DNA from 3 places in the Spirillospora sp. NPDC047418 genome. Region 1 is predicted to be linked to each of the others. Evidence: riboswitches for the same ligand, from Rfam matches in the RefSeq annotation. Region 1 holds a riboswitch; each other region holds the start of a gene.

The links. A riboswitch is a leader RNA that binds a small molecule or an ion and turns the genes downstream of it on or off. The one in region 1 is predicted to bind thiamine pyrophosphate.
Region 2: linked by a shared signal. The riboswitch ahead of ABZ806_RS36015 (purine-cytosine permease family protein) and the one ahead of thiC (phosphomethylpyrimidine synthase ThiC) in region 1 are both predicted to bind thiamine pyrophosphate.
Region 3: linked by a shared signal. The riboswitch ahead of thiO (glycine oxidase ThiO) and the one ahead of thiC (phosphomethylpyrimidine synthase ThiC) in region 1 are both predicted to bind thiamine pyrophosphate.

What each region holds. Positions count from the first base shown of each region.
Region 1 is NZ_JBEYTW010000028.1:28,416-32,836, forward strand. It holds gene thiC (phosphomethylpyrimidine synthase ThiC) at 112-1,833, opposite strand; TPP riboswitch at 1,829-1,942, opposite strand; gene ABZ806_RS19350 (sensor histidine kinase) at 2,254-3,414, shown strand; gene clsA (cardiolipin synthase ClsA) at 3,535-4,242, shown strand; gene ABZ806_RS19360 (sugar phosphate nucleotidyltransferase) at 4,239-4,421, shown strand, end outside.
Region 2 is NZ_JBEYTW010000089.1:24,406-28,826, reverse strand. It holds gene ABZ806_RS36020 (PAS domain S-box protein) at 1-751, opposite strand, end outside; gene ABZ806_RS36015 (purine-cytosine permease family protein) at 837-2,210, opposite strand; TPP riboswitch at 2,203-2,320, opposite strand; gene ABZ806_RS36010 (rhodanese-like domain-containing protein) at 2,365-2,700, opposite strand; gene ABZ806_RS36005 (SSI family serine proteinase inhibitor) at 2,748-3,209, shown strand; gene ABZ806_RS36000 (response regulator) at 3,235-3,942, opposite strand; gene ABZ806_RS35995 (FAD-binding oxidoreductase) at 4,228-4,421, shown strand, end outside.
Region 3 is NZ_JBEYTW010000013.1:43,187-47,607, forward strand. It holds gene thiE (thiamine phosphate synthase) at 1-163, opposite strand, end outside; gene ABZ806_RS10855 (Rv2175c family DNA-binding protein) at 290-664, opposite strand; gene ABZ806_RS10860 (NAD(P)/FAD-dependent oxidoreductase) at 746-1,960, opposite strand; TPP riboswitch at 2,056-2,168, shown strand; gene thiO (glycine oxidase ThiO) at 2,158-3,282, shown strand; gene thiS (sulfur carrier protein ThiS) at 3,279-3,479, shown strand; gene ABZ806_RS10875 (thiazole synthase) at 3,481-4,251, shown strand; gene ABZ806_RS10880 (DMT family transporter) at 4,396-4,421, shown strand, end outside.

The sequences.
Region 1 (4,421 bases):
AGCCGCGCCGCCGCGCCCGGCCCGCGCCGGGATGGCCGGGCCCGCCGCGTCCGGTGCCGCGTCCGGTGCCGCGTCCGGTGTGCGGCGGGCCCGCGCCGACCTGCGCCTACGTCAGGAATCCCCGGGGGAGAGCGGGAGATGGAGCCGCCCGCCGGCGGCGGTGAACTCCGCGGCCTTCTCCCGCATCCCGGCGGCGAGGGCGGCCTCGCCGTCCAGGCCGCGCTCGGCCGCGTACCGCCGGACGTCCCGGGTGATCTTCATGGAGCAGAAGTGCGGGCCGCACATCGAGCAGAAGTGCGCGGTCTTCGCCGGCGCCGCCGGCAGCGTCGCGTCGTGGAACGCGCGGGCGGTGTCCGGGTCGAGGGACAGGTTGAACTGGTCCTCCCACCGGAAGTCGAACCGGGCGTCCGACAGCGCGTCGTCCCACGCCTGCGCCCCCGGGTGGCCCTTGGCGAGGTCGGCGGCGTGCGCGGCGATCTTGTAGGCGATGACGCCGGCCTTGACGTCCTCGCGGTCCGGCAGCCCGAGGTGCTCCTTCGGCGTCACGTAGCAGAGCATCGCCGTGCCGTGCCAGCCGATCATCGCGGCGCCGATCGCCGAGGTGATGTGGTCGTAGCCGGGCGCGATGTCGGTGGTCAGCGGGCCGAGCGTGTAGAACGGCGCCCCGCCGCACCACTCCTGCTGCCGGTCGACGTTCTCCTTGATCTTGTGCATCGGGACGTGGCCGGGCCCCTCGTTCATCACCTGGTTGCCGTACCCGGCGGCGATCGCCGTCAGCTCGCCCTGCGTGCGCAACTCGGCGAACTGCGCCTCGTCGTTGGCGTCCGCGATGGAGCCGGGGCGCAGGCCGTCCCCGAGCGACCAGGTGACGTCGTAGGCGGCGAAGATCTCGCACAGCTCCCGGAAGCGGGTGTACAGGAAGTTCTCCTCGTGGTGCGCCAGGCACCACGCCGCCATGATCGAACCGCCCCGCGACACGATCCCGGTCCTGCGGCGTGCCGTCAGCGGCACGTACCGCAGCAGCACCCCCGCGTGGACGGTCATGTAGTCGACGCCCTGCTCGGCCTGCTCGACCACCGTGTCCCGGAAGACCTCCCAGGTCAGCTCCGCCGGGTCGCCGCCCACCCTCTCCACCGCCTGGTACAGCGGGACGGTCCCGACCGGCACCGGCGAGTTCCGCAGGATCCACTCCCGCGTCGTGTGGATGTCCTTCCCGGTCGACAGGTCCATGACGGTGTCGGCGCCCCAGCGGGTCGCCCACGTCATCTTCTCGACCTCGTCCTCGATCGAGGACGCCACCGCCGAGTTCCCGATGTTGGCGTTCACCTTCACCAGGAAGTTGCGGCCGATGACCATCGGCTCGATCTCGGGATGGTTGACGTTCGCGGGCAGCACCGCGCGCCCGGCCGCCAGCTCGTCCCGGACGAACTCCGGTGCCACCCCCTCCCGCAGCGCGGCGAACTCCATCTCCGGTGTGATCTCGCCCCGCCGCGCGTACGCGCGCTGCGTCACCGCGCCGCCGGTCGCGCGGCGCGGCCGCCGCGGCAGCAGGTCCTCCGGAACGGGCGTGCGCCGCCCGTCGTCCGCGGGGCGCACGGGCCGCCCGGCGTACGGGGCGGTGTCGCCGCGCTCGGCGATCCACGCCTCCCGCAGCGCGGGCAGTCCCCGGCGGACGTCGGTCTCCACGGCCGGATCGGTGCACGGCCCCGACGTGTCGTACAGCACGACGGCGTCGCCGCTGGTCAGCGGCACCTCCCGCATGGGGACCCGGATGTCGGGGCGCGAACCCCGCAGGTAGGTCTTGCGGGCGGCTGGAACCACGTGTTGTGTCATGACGACTCGATCTCTCCCTACGCCGGCATTACCCGGTCAGGTTCATGCGGTCAGCGGCCGTCCCAGCCGCTATCTCAGCCCGGTTCGCCGGGCCCCCGCGATCTGTCGTGCCCGACGCTAACCCGCCGCACCCCCGTTGCCGCAACCGCCGCCCCTGGGGTAGGACGCGCCCGCGCGCCGCCCTCCGCGCCCGGCCGCCCCGCCGCCCTCCGCGCCCGGCCGCCCCGCCGCCCGGCCGTCCGGCCGCCCGGCCGTCCGGCTGTCCGGCTGTCCGGCTGTCCGCCCGGGATCGCCGGGCGGGACCGCCGCGCGGGATCGCCGGGCGGGACCGCCGCGCGGGATCGCCGGGCGGGGGCGGTGTCCGAGAGCGGTGTGCGGGGGCGGTGTGCGGTGGTCGCGGGGATCCGGGAGGATGGGCGGGTGGTGACGCTGCCTCGGATCGGTGCGACGGCAAGGGACGCCCTGCCCGCGATGGCGCTGGCGGGCATCGCGGCGGCCGCGGCGGTGGCGTGGCCCGGAGTCCGGGAACTGGACGCGGCCGGGGCGCTGCTGCTGGCCGCGGCGCACGTGCCGCTCGCGGTGATCCGGCGGTGGCCGGCGCCGGCGCTGGTGGCGCTGGTGGTCCTGGTGCTCCCGTACCACCTCGCGCAGTACCAGCACCACGCGCTCGTGCCCGCCGAGGTGATCGCGCTGTTCGCCTACGCCGTCCTCGGGCGGCGGGTGCGGATCGTCCTCGGCGTCGCCGCGTTCCTGCTGGCCGTGTGCGTGCTCGGGATGGCGATGCGGGCGGGCGGCAGCTCCGTCCGGGAGCAGGTCGCGGTCATCGAGGCCGTGGTGTCGGTCGTGATCGCCGTCCAGGTGTGGCGGGTGCACCGCGCGCGCCTCGCGACGATCACCGAGCGGGCCGAGCGGGCCGAGCGCACGCGGGAGGAGGAGGCGCGGCGGCGGGTCGCCGAGGAGCGGCTGCGGATCGCCCGCGACCTGCACGACCTCCTCGCGCACAGCATCACGCTGATCGGCGTGCAGGCCGGCGCGGCGGCCCACCTGGTGCGCGGGGACCGGCCGCTCGACCGGGCGGAGCTGGCCGAGGCGCTCGCGTCGATCGCGGGCACCTGCCGGGACGCCCGGACCGAGCTGCGCGGCACGCTGCAGGTCCTGCGCGGCACCGACGTGGCGGCGTCCGGGACGCTGCCCGGCCCGGACGGCATCGGCGACCTCGTGCGGGCGGCGCGCGGCGGCGGGCTCGACGTGCGGCTGGCGGACGGCGGCCTCGGGACGCTGCCGCCGGAGATCGGCGTCGCCGCGTACCGGATCGTCCAGGAGGCCTTGACCAACGTTGTCAAGCATTCCGCGGCGAGGCGCGCCACGGTGCGCCTCACGCGCGACGGCGGCGGGCTCGTCGTGCGCGTCGCCGACGACGGGAACGGGCCGTCCGGCGGCACTCCCGAGGGGTTCGGGATCCTCGGGATGATCGAGCGGGCGCGCAGCGTCGGGGGGACCCTCGACGCCGGTCCGGGGGAGGGCGGCGGATTCGTGGTGACGGCCGTCCTGCCGCTCGCGGACGCCGTCAGCCCGCGATGACCGGGACCGCCCCCGGACGGGCCCCGCCGCGCCCGACTCACCGGTCCGACGCCGTCGAGGGCTTTCCAACCCTTACCGGTAGGGTCAGGATCAAGGGGACCAGGGGAGGCGAACGCGTCGGTGACCACTCTGCAGCAGGCCCCGCAGGACCGGATCTTCACGGTGCCCAACATGCTGAGCATGGCCCGGCTCGTGGGCGTCCCGCTGTTCCTGTGGCTCATTCTCGCCGAGGCCGACTGGTGGGCGCTCGGCGTGCTGGTGTTCGCCGGCCTGTCGGACTGGCTGGACGGCAAGCTGGCGCGCGCGCTGAACCAGACCAGCAGGCTCGGGACGGTGCTCGACCCGGCCGCCGACCGCCTCTACATCCTCGCCACGCTGATCGGGCTCACGATCCGCGACATCATCCCGCTGTGGCTGGTGGTGCTGCTGGTCGCCCGGGAGTTCGCGATCCTGCCGATCGCGCCGATCGTGCGGCGGCTCGGGTACGGCGGCACGCTTCCCGTCCACTTCATCGGGAAGGCGGGCACCATGTGCCTGCTGTACGCGTTCCCGCTGCTGCTGCTGGGCGACCACGGCGGCGGCGCGGCGACCGCGGCGAAGGTCATCGGATGGTCCTTCGCCATCTGGGGGACGGGCCTGTACTGGTGGTCGGCCGTCCTCTACTGGACGCAGACGCGGCAACTGGTGTCGGCCGGCCGCGGCTCGCCCCCGGCCCCCGGGCCGGACACCCCGCCCGAACCGGATGACCGGGGCGAACCGGGCGACCGGGGCGGACCGGGCGCGGAACCGCCGGCCGGCGACCAGAAGGGAGCTGAGACCCCCCGATGAAGGCCGTCGTGATGGCGGGAGGCGAGGGGACGCGGCTGCGTCCGATGACCGCCAACCAGCCCAAGCCGCTGCTGCCGCTCGTCAACCGGCCGATCATGGAGCACGTGCTCCGGCTGCTGAAGCGGCACGGGTTCACCGAGACCGTCGTCACCGTCCAGTTCCTCGCGGCGCTGATCCGC
Region 2 (4,421 bases), on a different contig from region 1:
GATAGGACAGCCCGAGTGCGATCGTGTGCAGACCGGGCAGTTCGGACCAGATCAGGTCGCCGAGCCGCTGCTCACCGGTCGCGAGCTTGACGGTCTTGCCCGACCGCAGCAGCTCCCCGACGAGGCTCGGCCGCAGCTCGGCCGACCGCCCGCGCATGTGCTCCGGCAGGCCGGACATGCTGACCAGCCGCAGCCGCTCCCCCTCGATCCGGACGAACCCGCCCGCGTCGGCGCCGGTCAGCTCGATCAGCGCGGTGGTGATCCGGTCGAGGACGACGCCGAGGTCGAGTTCGGCGTTCAGGTCGGCGACGATGTCGTTCAGCCGCCGGACGAGCCGGGCCCGCTCGGTCATGTGGTGCTGGACGATGTCGTCCTCCTCGACCGGGTGGTACACGCCCACCCAGCCGAGCAGCGTCCCGTTCGGGTCCTTCAGCAGGCTCGTGTCGATGCGCACGTCGATGAGGCGGCCGTCCCGGTGGAAGCGGCGGGTCGCGATCGAGATCTGCCCGTTGTCGCCCTCGCCGGCGGGCCGGGTGAGCAACCGCTCCTGAACGGCGTTGTGCTCGGCCTTCAGCTCGTCCGGGACGATCGGCGGGACGCGCCCGATCATCTCCGCGGCGCTCCAGCCGAACATGCGCTCGGCGGCCGGGTTCCACACGGTCACCCGATGCCGCTGGTCAACGGCCACGATGGCGTCGGCGGCGCTCTCGATGACGGCCCGCGCGATCGGATCGTGGACGTGCTGGTACACGCCTGTCATCGTGCCACCGGACTCCGGCACGCCGCCGGGTAACTTGCATCGAAAATTGCCACGTGAACCTTACCTTTTGGTAAGGCTACCGCCTGGTAATCCTGCCGATGAGCAGCGCGGCGACCGCTGCGACCAGGAACGACAGCAGCGAGGCGCTCATCCAGCTCTGCGGGGCGAAGTGCAGCGCGTCCTGGACGTCCCGCCAGAAGCCCGCCCAGCGCTCGACCGTGCCGGGGTTGATCAACTGGTAGACGACGAACCCGACCGCCCAGGCCGCGATCATCCCCCAGCGCGACGGCGCCCGCCGGGACACGTCCCACCCGTCCAGGTCCGCCTTGCCCCCCGTGGCCGGGCGGCGCCGCCGTCCGAGGAAGAAATCGGCCGCCAGAACGCCCAGCATCGGCACGAACACCGAGCCGATCAGGGTCAGGAAGCCCGCGTAGTCGTCGATGTCGAGGGCCAGCGCGAGGACGGTGATGCCCGCGCCGAGCAGCACGCTCAGCACCCGGCGGTCGGCGCGCGGGAAGAGGTTCTGGATCGACACGGCGGTGGAGTAGGTGTCGGCGAACGACTGGTCCGCCTCCCGCAGCACGAAGATCGCGAAGAACACCACGCCGAGCGAGGCGCCGAGGAACGGGTCGAACACCCGACTGGTGTCGCCCGCGACCAGCGCGAGCGCCAGCAGGCCGAGCACGTAGGCGATGATCTGCGTGACCGAGTAGCCGACGGACGCCGCACCGAACGCCGCCCGCTCCGTCCGGGAATGCCGGGTGTAGTCGGCGGCGACCGGAACCCAGGAGATCGACACCGCCAGTGCCGCGTCCGCGCCGATCCAGAAGCCGCCCCACGACCCCTCCGTGAGGTCGGGCAGCGGCTGCCGGACGAGCTCCACGTAGAAGTAGACGAGCGCGATCGCCACCGCCACCGTCACATACCGGCGCAGAAGCCGCACGGACCCGAGCGGCCACACCGTCAGCACGGTGGTGATCACTCCGGCGGCGACGACGTACCCCCAGCGGGGCACCCCGTCCCACAGCTCGCGGGCCGCGTCCGCGATGACGATCAGCTCGAACGTCCCCCAGCCGACGAGCTGCGCGATGTTCAGGATCGTCGGCGCGTACGACAGCCGCGCGCCGAACAGGCCGCGCAGCAGCACCATCGCGGGCTGGCCGGTGCGGGCCCCCGGGACCGCGGCGAGGCCCAGCATCAGCCCGCCGATGATCGTCCCGACGGCCATCGCGACGATGCCCGCCATGATGGAGATGGTCGGTTTGCCGTCACTGTCCGGCGCCAGGACCGTGTAGGCACCGGAGAAGGCCAGCAGGCTGACACCGAGGTTGGCCCAGAACGCGCTCTGGTCCCAGAACCCGAGGACCTTGGGGGCGGGTTCGTCGAGGGTGAAGGGGACCTCGTTGCTCGGCCGCTCGCCCCGAGGGCGCTTCTCGACATCGGACGTCACGGGACACGCTCCCTACGCCGGCATTACCCGGACAGGTTCATGCGGTCGGCGACGCCCTGGAGGCCGCCCTCTCAGCCCGGCTCTTGGCCCGAGCTCCCGCGGTTATCGGTCGGTCCCGATCGTACAACCGCGCGTCATCCACCAAAAGGGACGATCACGCCACATATGGCGGGACGCCGCCGGTGCCCTCCATCGGACGCCCGGCCTCCGCCCAGCTCTTCATCCCGCCGCCGACGTTCTTCGCCAGCCAGCCCGCCTGGTTCAGCGCCACCGTCACCTGCGCGGACCGCTGCCCGGACCGGCAGATCACGAAGACCTCCCGGTCGCGCGGGATCTCCCCGGCGCGGTCGCCGAGCTGCCGCATGGGGATGTGGACCGCCTCGGGCGCGTGGCCCGCGTCCCATTCGTCCTGCTCACGGACGTCCAGCAGATAGCCGCCCTGCGGAACGTCGGCCGCACCGACGGCCGGCACGTCTTCCCCGAAATTCATCACGCCTCCCATGGAACCGCGCAAACCCACCCCGCGTCGAATCACGTATGCGGTATCGGACGCTCCTGTTCGCCGCACCCGGGCTGGCCATGCTCCTGACCCTGGCCGCCTGCGGCGACGAACAGGCCAACGGAAACCCCGCCGAAGCGCCGTCCGGCACGACGTCCGTTCAGCCCTCCGGCACACCCGCCGACTCACTGACCATCACCGTCAGGGCCTCCGCGGAGGCACCCGCCAAGACCTGGACGCTGACCTGCGATCCACCTGGCGGTACCCACCCGAAGGCCGCCGACGCATGCGCGGCCCTGACCAAGGCCACCGACCCCTTCAAACCCGTCCCGAAGGACCAGATGTGCACCAAGATCTACGGCGGCCCTGAGGTCGCCACGGTCAAGGGCACCTGGCAGACCAAGGACATCGACACCAAGTTCACCCGCCAGGACGGCTGCCAGCTCCACCGCTGGACCGAGGTGGCCCCCGTCTTCGGCACCGTCCCCAAGGTCCGCTGACCAAGCCCTCCCCGTTCGGGCTCGGTCACCCGAGGTCAGGCCCCGGCACCCGCCGGGGCCTGACGCTCCCGCTCAGCCGACCCGGGCGGACCAGCCCCGTCTCGTAGGTCAGGACGACGAGCTGCGCGCGGTCGCGGACCCCGAGTTTGGCCAGGATGCGGCTCACATGGGTCTTGACGGTGGCCGGCGACACCACCAGCCGTCCGGCGATCTCCTCGTTGGACAGCCCCTCGGCCACCAGCGCCAGGATCTGGTGCTCGCGGGCGGTGAGCGTACCCAGTTCCGCGGCCGCCGGCGGAGGGGCGATCCGGGACGCGAACTCGCTGAACAGCCGCCGCGTCACCCTGGGCGCCAGCAGCGCGTCCCCGCGGGCGAGGGCCCGCACGCCCATGATCAGCTCCATCGGTTCGGTGTCCTTCACCAGGAAACCGCTGGCACCCGCCTCGATCGCCCCGTAGACGTAGTCGTCGAACTCGTAGGACGTCAGGATCATCACCCGGACGTCCTCCAGCCGCGGATCGCCGGTGATGCGGCGGGTGGCCTCGATCCCGTCGAGGACCGGCATCTGGACGTCCATGAGGATCACGTCGGGACGGAACTCCACGGCCTGGCGCACGGCCTTCTCGCCGTCCCCGCACTCGGCGACGACCTCCATGTCGTCCGCATCCTCAAGGAGCGCCCGGAAGCCCGCCCGCACCAGGACCTGGTCGTCCGCCAGCGCCACGCGGATCACGCCGTCTTCTCTTCCACGCAGCGGGCCGGCCTCGTCACGCCCCGACCGTAACGACGCAGGGCGGCCGCGTAACCCTCTCTACGCAGTATCCGAGAAGTACTGCCGCCGTAGTAGCCGCCGGCGCCACCGCCTACTCGGCGGTGCTCACAGCCAGCCGCCGAGGCCGCGGCGCCGGCGAACATCTGCGACAGGAACTCGCCGTAGCCCGTCGCCCGTGCCCGAGGGCAAGACGCGCATGGCAGCCGCACGAAGTGTCTGTTCATGTCGTCCGGGAAGGGGGCCGGTATGACGGGGGACGATCTGCGAAGCGTGGTCAAGGGACGGGTCTGGCGGCCGGATGATGACGGGTTCGATGCGGCGCGCAGGGCCTGGAATCTGGCGGTCGAGCAGCCGGTGGCGGCCGTGGTGGAGGCCGCGGACGCCGAGGACGTGGCCGCGCTCGTCCGCTACGCACAACGGTCGGGCCTCACAGTGACCGC
Region 3 (4,421 bases), on a different contig from region 1:
TCTGCCGGAGCTGGACGATGTCGACGCCGTTCGCGAGGACGGCGTCCAGGAAGTCCGGCAGGTCCCGCCGCCGCTCCCGCGCGTCGGTGCAGAGGTAGAGGCGGGCCCGGCTGAGGCGGGCGCGCAGCGCGACGGCGCGTTCGGAGGGGAGATGCCTGGACACGGCGGAGGAACGTCCTTTCAGCGGCGGTCGGTCGTACGGGATCGCGGGGCCGCGCGGCGGGGGCGTCCCGCCGCACGGCCCCGCGATCGTGTCACGTGCGTTGTCTTCCGTTGATACCGGTCGGTTCTAGAAGGCGAGGGCCTGGGCTCGGCGGCGGACCTCGGTCCCCCGGTTCTCGGTGAGCGCGTCCACCGGCGTCCCCGGCAGGGTGTCGTCGGCGGTGAACAGCCAGCGGATGGTCTCCACGTCGTCGAACCCCGCGTCCGACAGGAGGGTCAGTGTGCCGGGCAGCCCCTTGATGACCTGGCCGTCCTTGATGAAGGCCGCGGGCACCATCGGCTCACCGCCCCGGCGCACCGCGAGGATGCGGTGCTCGTGGATGAACTGCTTGATCCGGTTGGACTTGATCCCGAGTCGGTCGGCGGTCTCGCGGAGGGTGAGCCACTCGCCGGCGAGGGCGTCGGTCCGGGGGTCGAGTGCGCTGTCAACGGTTGCGTGCATCTGCGTCACGCCCCCTTGCTACCACGCCTCCGGAACGCTCAAACCCCCTGGACAGCCGATCCGCCGCCGCGGCGATCGCCATCAGCGAACGGCCTGCCGGACGGGGACGTCCGGGTCGGCGATCGCCACGGGGTCCACCGGCGTCCCGGCGGCGATCACCCGCCTCGCCTGCACCAGGTCGCGGGGCCGGTCGACGGCGAGGATCGCGTCGAGCCGGTCGCCGGTGAGCCACACCACCGACCACTTGCGGCCGGACGGGTCGCCGCGGTGGACGAGCCGCTCGGCGGCGGCGTGGCTGCCCGCGTACTGGACCATGCGCCCGAACTGCTCGGACCAGAAGTACGGGGCGGCGTCGTAGGCGGCGTCCTGCCCGAGGAGCGCCGCGGCGGCGGTCTCGGGCGCGTTGAGGGCGGTGTCCCAGTGCTCGACGAGGAGCCGCCGCCCGTAGCGCGCCGACCACCAGGCGGCGCAGTCGCCGACCGCAACGATGTCCGGGCGGAGGGCGCCGGGCTCCTCCTCGCCCTGGTAGGCGCGGAACGAGCCGTCGGTGACCACGCCGCGCTGCACCAGCAGGCCGGAGCCGTCCAGCCAGGACACCTCCGGGCGGACGCCGATGCCGACCACGACCTCGTCGGCCTCGATCCGGCCGCCGCCGGCGAGGGCCAGGCCGCCCTCCTCGACCGCCGCGACCTTCACGCCGGTGCGCAGCTCGACGCCCGCCTCGGCGTACCAGGGGGCGGTCAGCGCGCCCACCTCCGGCCCGATCGCGTGGGCGATCGGGGTGTCGGCCGCCTCCACGACGGTGACCCGGCAGCCCTTCTTCGCGGCGGTGGTCGCGACCTCCGCGCCGATCCAGCCGGCCCCGACGATCACGATCCGGGCGCCCTCGGTGAGCCGGGACCGCAGGTCGCGGGAGTCGTCGACGGTCCGCAGGACGTGCTGGCGGCCGTCCCCCGGCAGCGTGACCGGGGCCGCGCCGGTCGCGATGACCAGCCCGTCGAACGGCAGGCCGCCCGCCGTGGACGCGAGCACGCCGCCGCGTCCCGGCGCGTGCAGGTCCAGGCCGGTGGCGCGCTCGCCGAGCAGCAGGTCGCAGCGCAGCGCGTCCCAGTCCGCGTCGACGGTCGTGTCGTCGGACTCGCCCGCGAGGACGGCCTTCGACAGCGGCGGCCGGTCGTAGGGCCGGTGCCGCTCCGCCGACACGAGCGTCAGCGCGCCCCCGTACCCCTTGCCCCGCAGGGCCTCCACGGCGCGCACGCCGGCCAGCCCGCCACCCACGACGATCACGCTCTCCATGAAGGCCAGCCTAATGCGCCGCGATTTTCGGGTGGACACCTGTCCAGATGATGGACGGCTCCGCCGAGGTCGTAGGGTGGGAACCGGGTAAAAACGTTACAGAGCGCGGGAGTCCGGTGCGACCGGGCTGAGAGGGCGGCTGACCGGGCCGCCGACCGCCGGACCTGATCCGGATCATGCCGGCGAAGGGAGCGCGCATGCAGATCGCGATCGTGGGAGCGGGCGTCATCGGCCTCGCGACCGCCTGGCGCACCGCGGCGGGGGGCGCCGCGGTCACGGTGATCGACCCGTCCCCCGCGAGCGGCGCCTCGTCGGTGGCGGCGGGCATGCTCACCCCGGTCAGCGAGCTGACCTACGGCGAGGAGCCGCTGCTGCGGCTCGGCCTCGCCTCCCGCGACCGGTACGGCGCGTTCGTCGCCGAACTGGAGGAGCTGACCGGCCTCGGGACCGGGTACCGCACCGACGGGCTGCTCCAGGTCGCGTTCGACTCCGACGACCTGACCTACCTCGACGACCTGCGCCGCTTCCAGGAGAGCCTCGGCATCCCCGTCCAGGCGCTGACCGGCCGGGAGAGCCGCCGGGCGGAGCCGATGCTCGCGCCGGGCGTGCGCGGCGGGCTGCTCGCCCCGCGCGACGGCTCGATCGACCCGCGCCGGCTCACCGCGGCACTGCTCGCGGCGGCCGAGCGGCTCGGCGTGCGGCTGGTCCGGCGGCGGGCCGTGCGTCTGCTGACCGAGGGCGGCGCGGCGGCCGGAGTCGCCCTGGACGACGGGACGGAGATCCGCGCCGACCGGGTGCTCATCGCCGCCGGGCCCTGGTCGGGCGATCTGGAGGGGCTGCCGCCGGGAGCCGTCCCGCCCGTCCGCCCGGTGAAGGGCCAGGTGATGCGGCTCCGCACCCGGACGCCCTTCCTCACCCGGACCACGCGCGGCCTGGTCCGCGGCTCGTCGGTCTACCTGGTGCCGCGCGCGGACGGCGAGATCGTCCTCGGCGCCACCCAGGAGGAGCTGGGCTTCGACCGGCGGGTCACCGCCGGCGGGCTGTGGGAGCTGCTGCGGGACGCCCGCGAGCTGCTGCCCGGCATCACCGAGCTGGAGTTCGCCGAGGTCGCCGCCGGGCTGCGGCCCGGCTCCCCGGACAACGCGCCGGTCATGGGCCCGGCCGGGCCGCCCGGCCTGTTCGTCGGCACCGGGCACTTCCGCAACGGCGTCCTGCTGACCCCGGTGAGCGCCGACATCCTGTCCGCGATGCTGCTGGACGCCCCCGTCCCCGAGGTCGCCGGGCCGTTCTCCCCGGCCCGTTTCTCCGAGGTGCGAGCATGAAGGTGATCGTCAACGGCGAGCCGCGCGAGCTGCCGGAGGGCACGAGCGTCGCCGCGGTCGTCGCGTCGGTGAGCGCCGCCGGGACCGGCGTGGCGGCCGCGCTGAACGACGAGGTCGTCCGCCGTTCCGCGTGGGAGACGACGGTGCTGCGCGAGGACGACCGCATCGAAGTGCTCACCGCCGTGCAAGGAGGCTGACATGTCGGATCCGCTGGTCATCGCCGGGGAGGAGCTGGGCTCCCGGCTGATCATGGGGACGGGCGGCGCGCCCAGCATGCACGTGCTGCGGGAGGCGCTGACGGCGTCCGGGACGGCGCTGACCACGGTCGCGATGCGGCGGGTGGACCCGTCCGCGCGCGGCTCGGTGCTGGACGTGCTGAAGGAGTGCGGCATCCGGGTGCTGCCGAACACGGCGGGCTGCTTCACCGCCGGGGAGGCCGTCCTCACCGCCAAGCTGGCCCGCGAGGCGCTCGGCGTGAACTGGGTCAAGCTGGAGGTGATCGCGGACGAGCACACGCTGCTGCCCGACCCGATCGAGCTGGTCGAGGCCGCCGAGCAGCTCGTCGACGACGGCTTCGTCGTGCTGCCGTACACCAATGACGACCCGGTGCTGGCGCACCGCCTGGAGCAGATCGGGTGCGCCGCGGTGATGCCGCTCGGCTCCCCGATCGGGTCGGGTCTCGGCATCCGCAACCCGCACAACATCGAGCTGATCGTGGAGCGGGCGGGCGTGCCGGTGATCCTGGACGCCGGGCTCGGCACCGCGTCCGACGCGGCGCTCGCCATGGAGCTCGGCTGCGACGCCGTGCTGCTGGCGACCGCCGTCACCCGCGCGCGGCACCCGGAGCGGATGGCGGCGGCGATGCGGCACGCGGTCGAGGCCGGGCGCCTCGCCAGGCTGGCCGGACGCATTCCGAAGCGCCGCTACGCGCAGGCGTCGTCGCCGTTCGAGGGCCTCGCCACCTCGTAGAAGAGCTAAAGAATCGCCTGTAGGAATATTCGCTAGACCTGAAACCAGCACGTCAGCAGACTGGGGCCGGTCCATTTGGGCATGCCGCGACCCGGCATGTTCCTTCGGTGTTCGTGGAAATGTCCCATACCTAAGGTGCATGACATGCAGCAGGAGAGCACAGGTCGCAT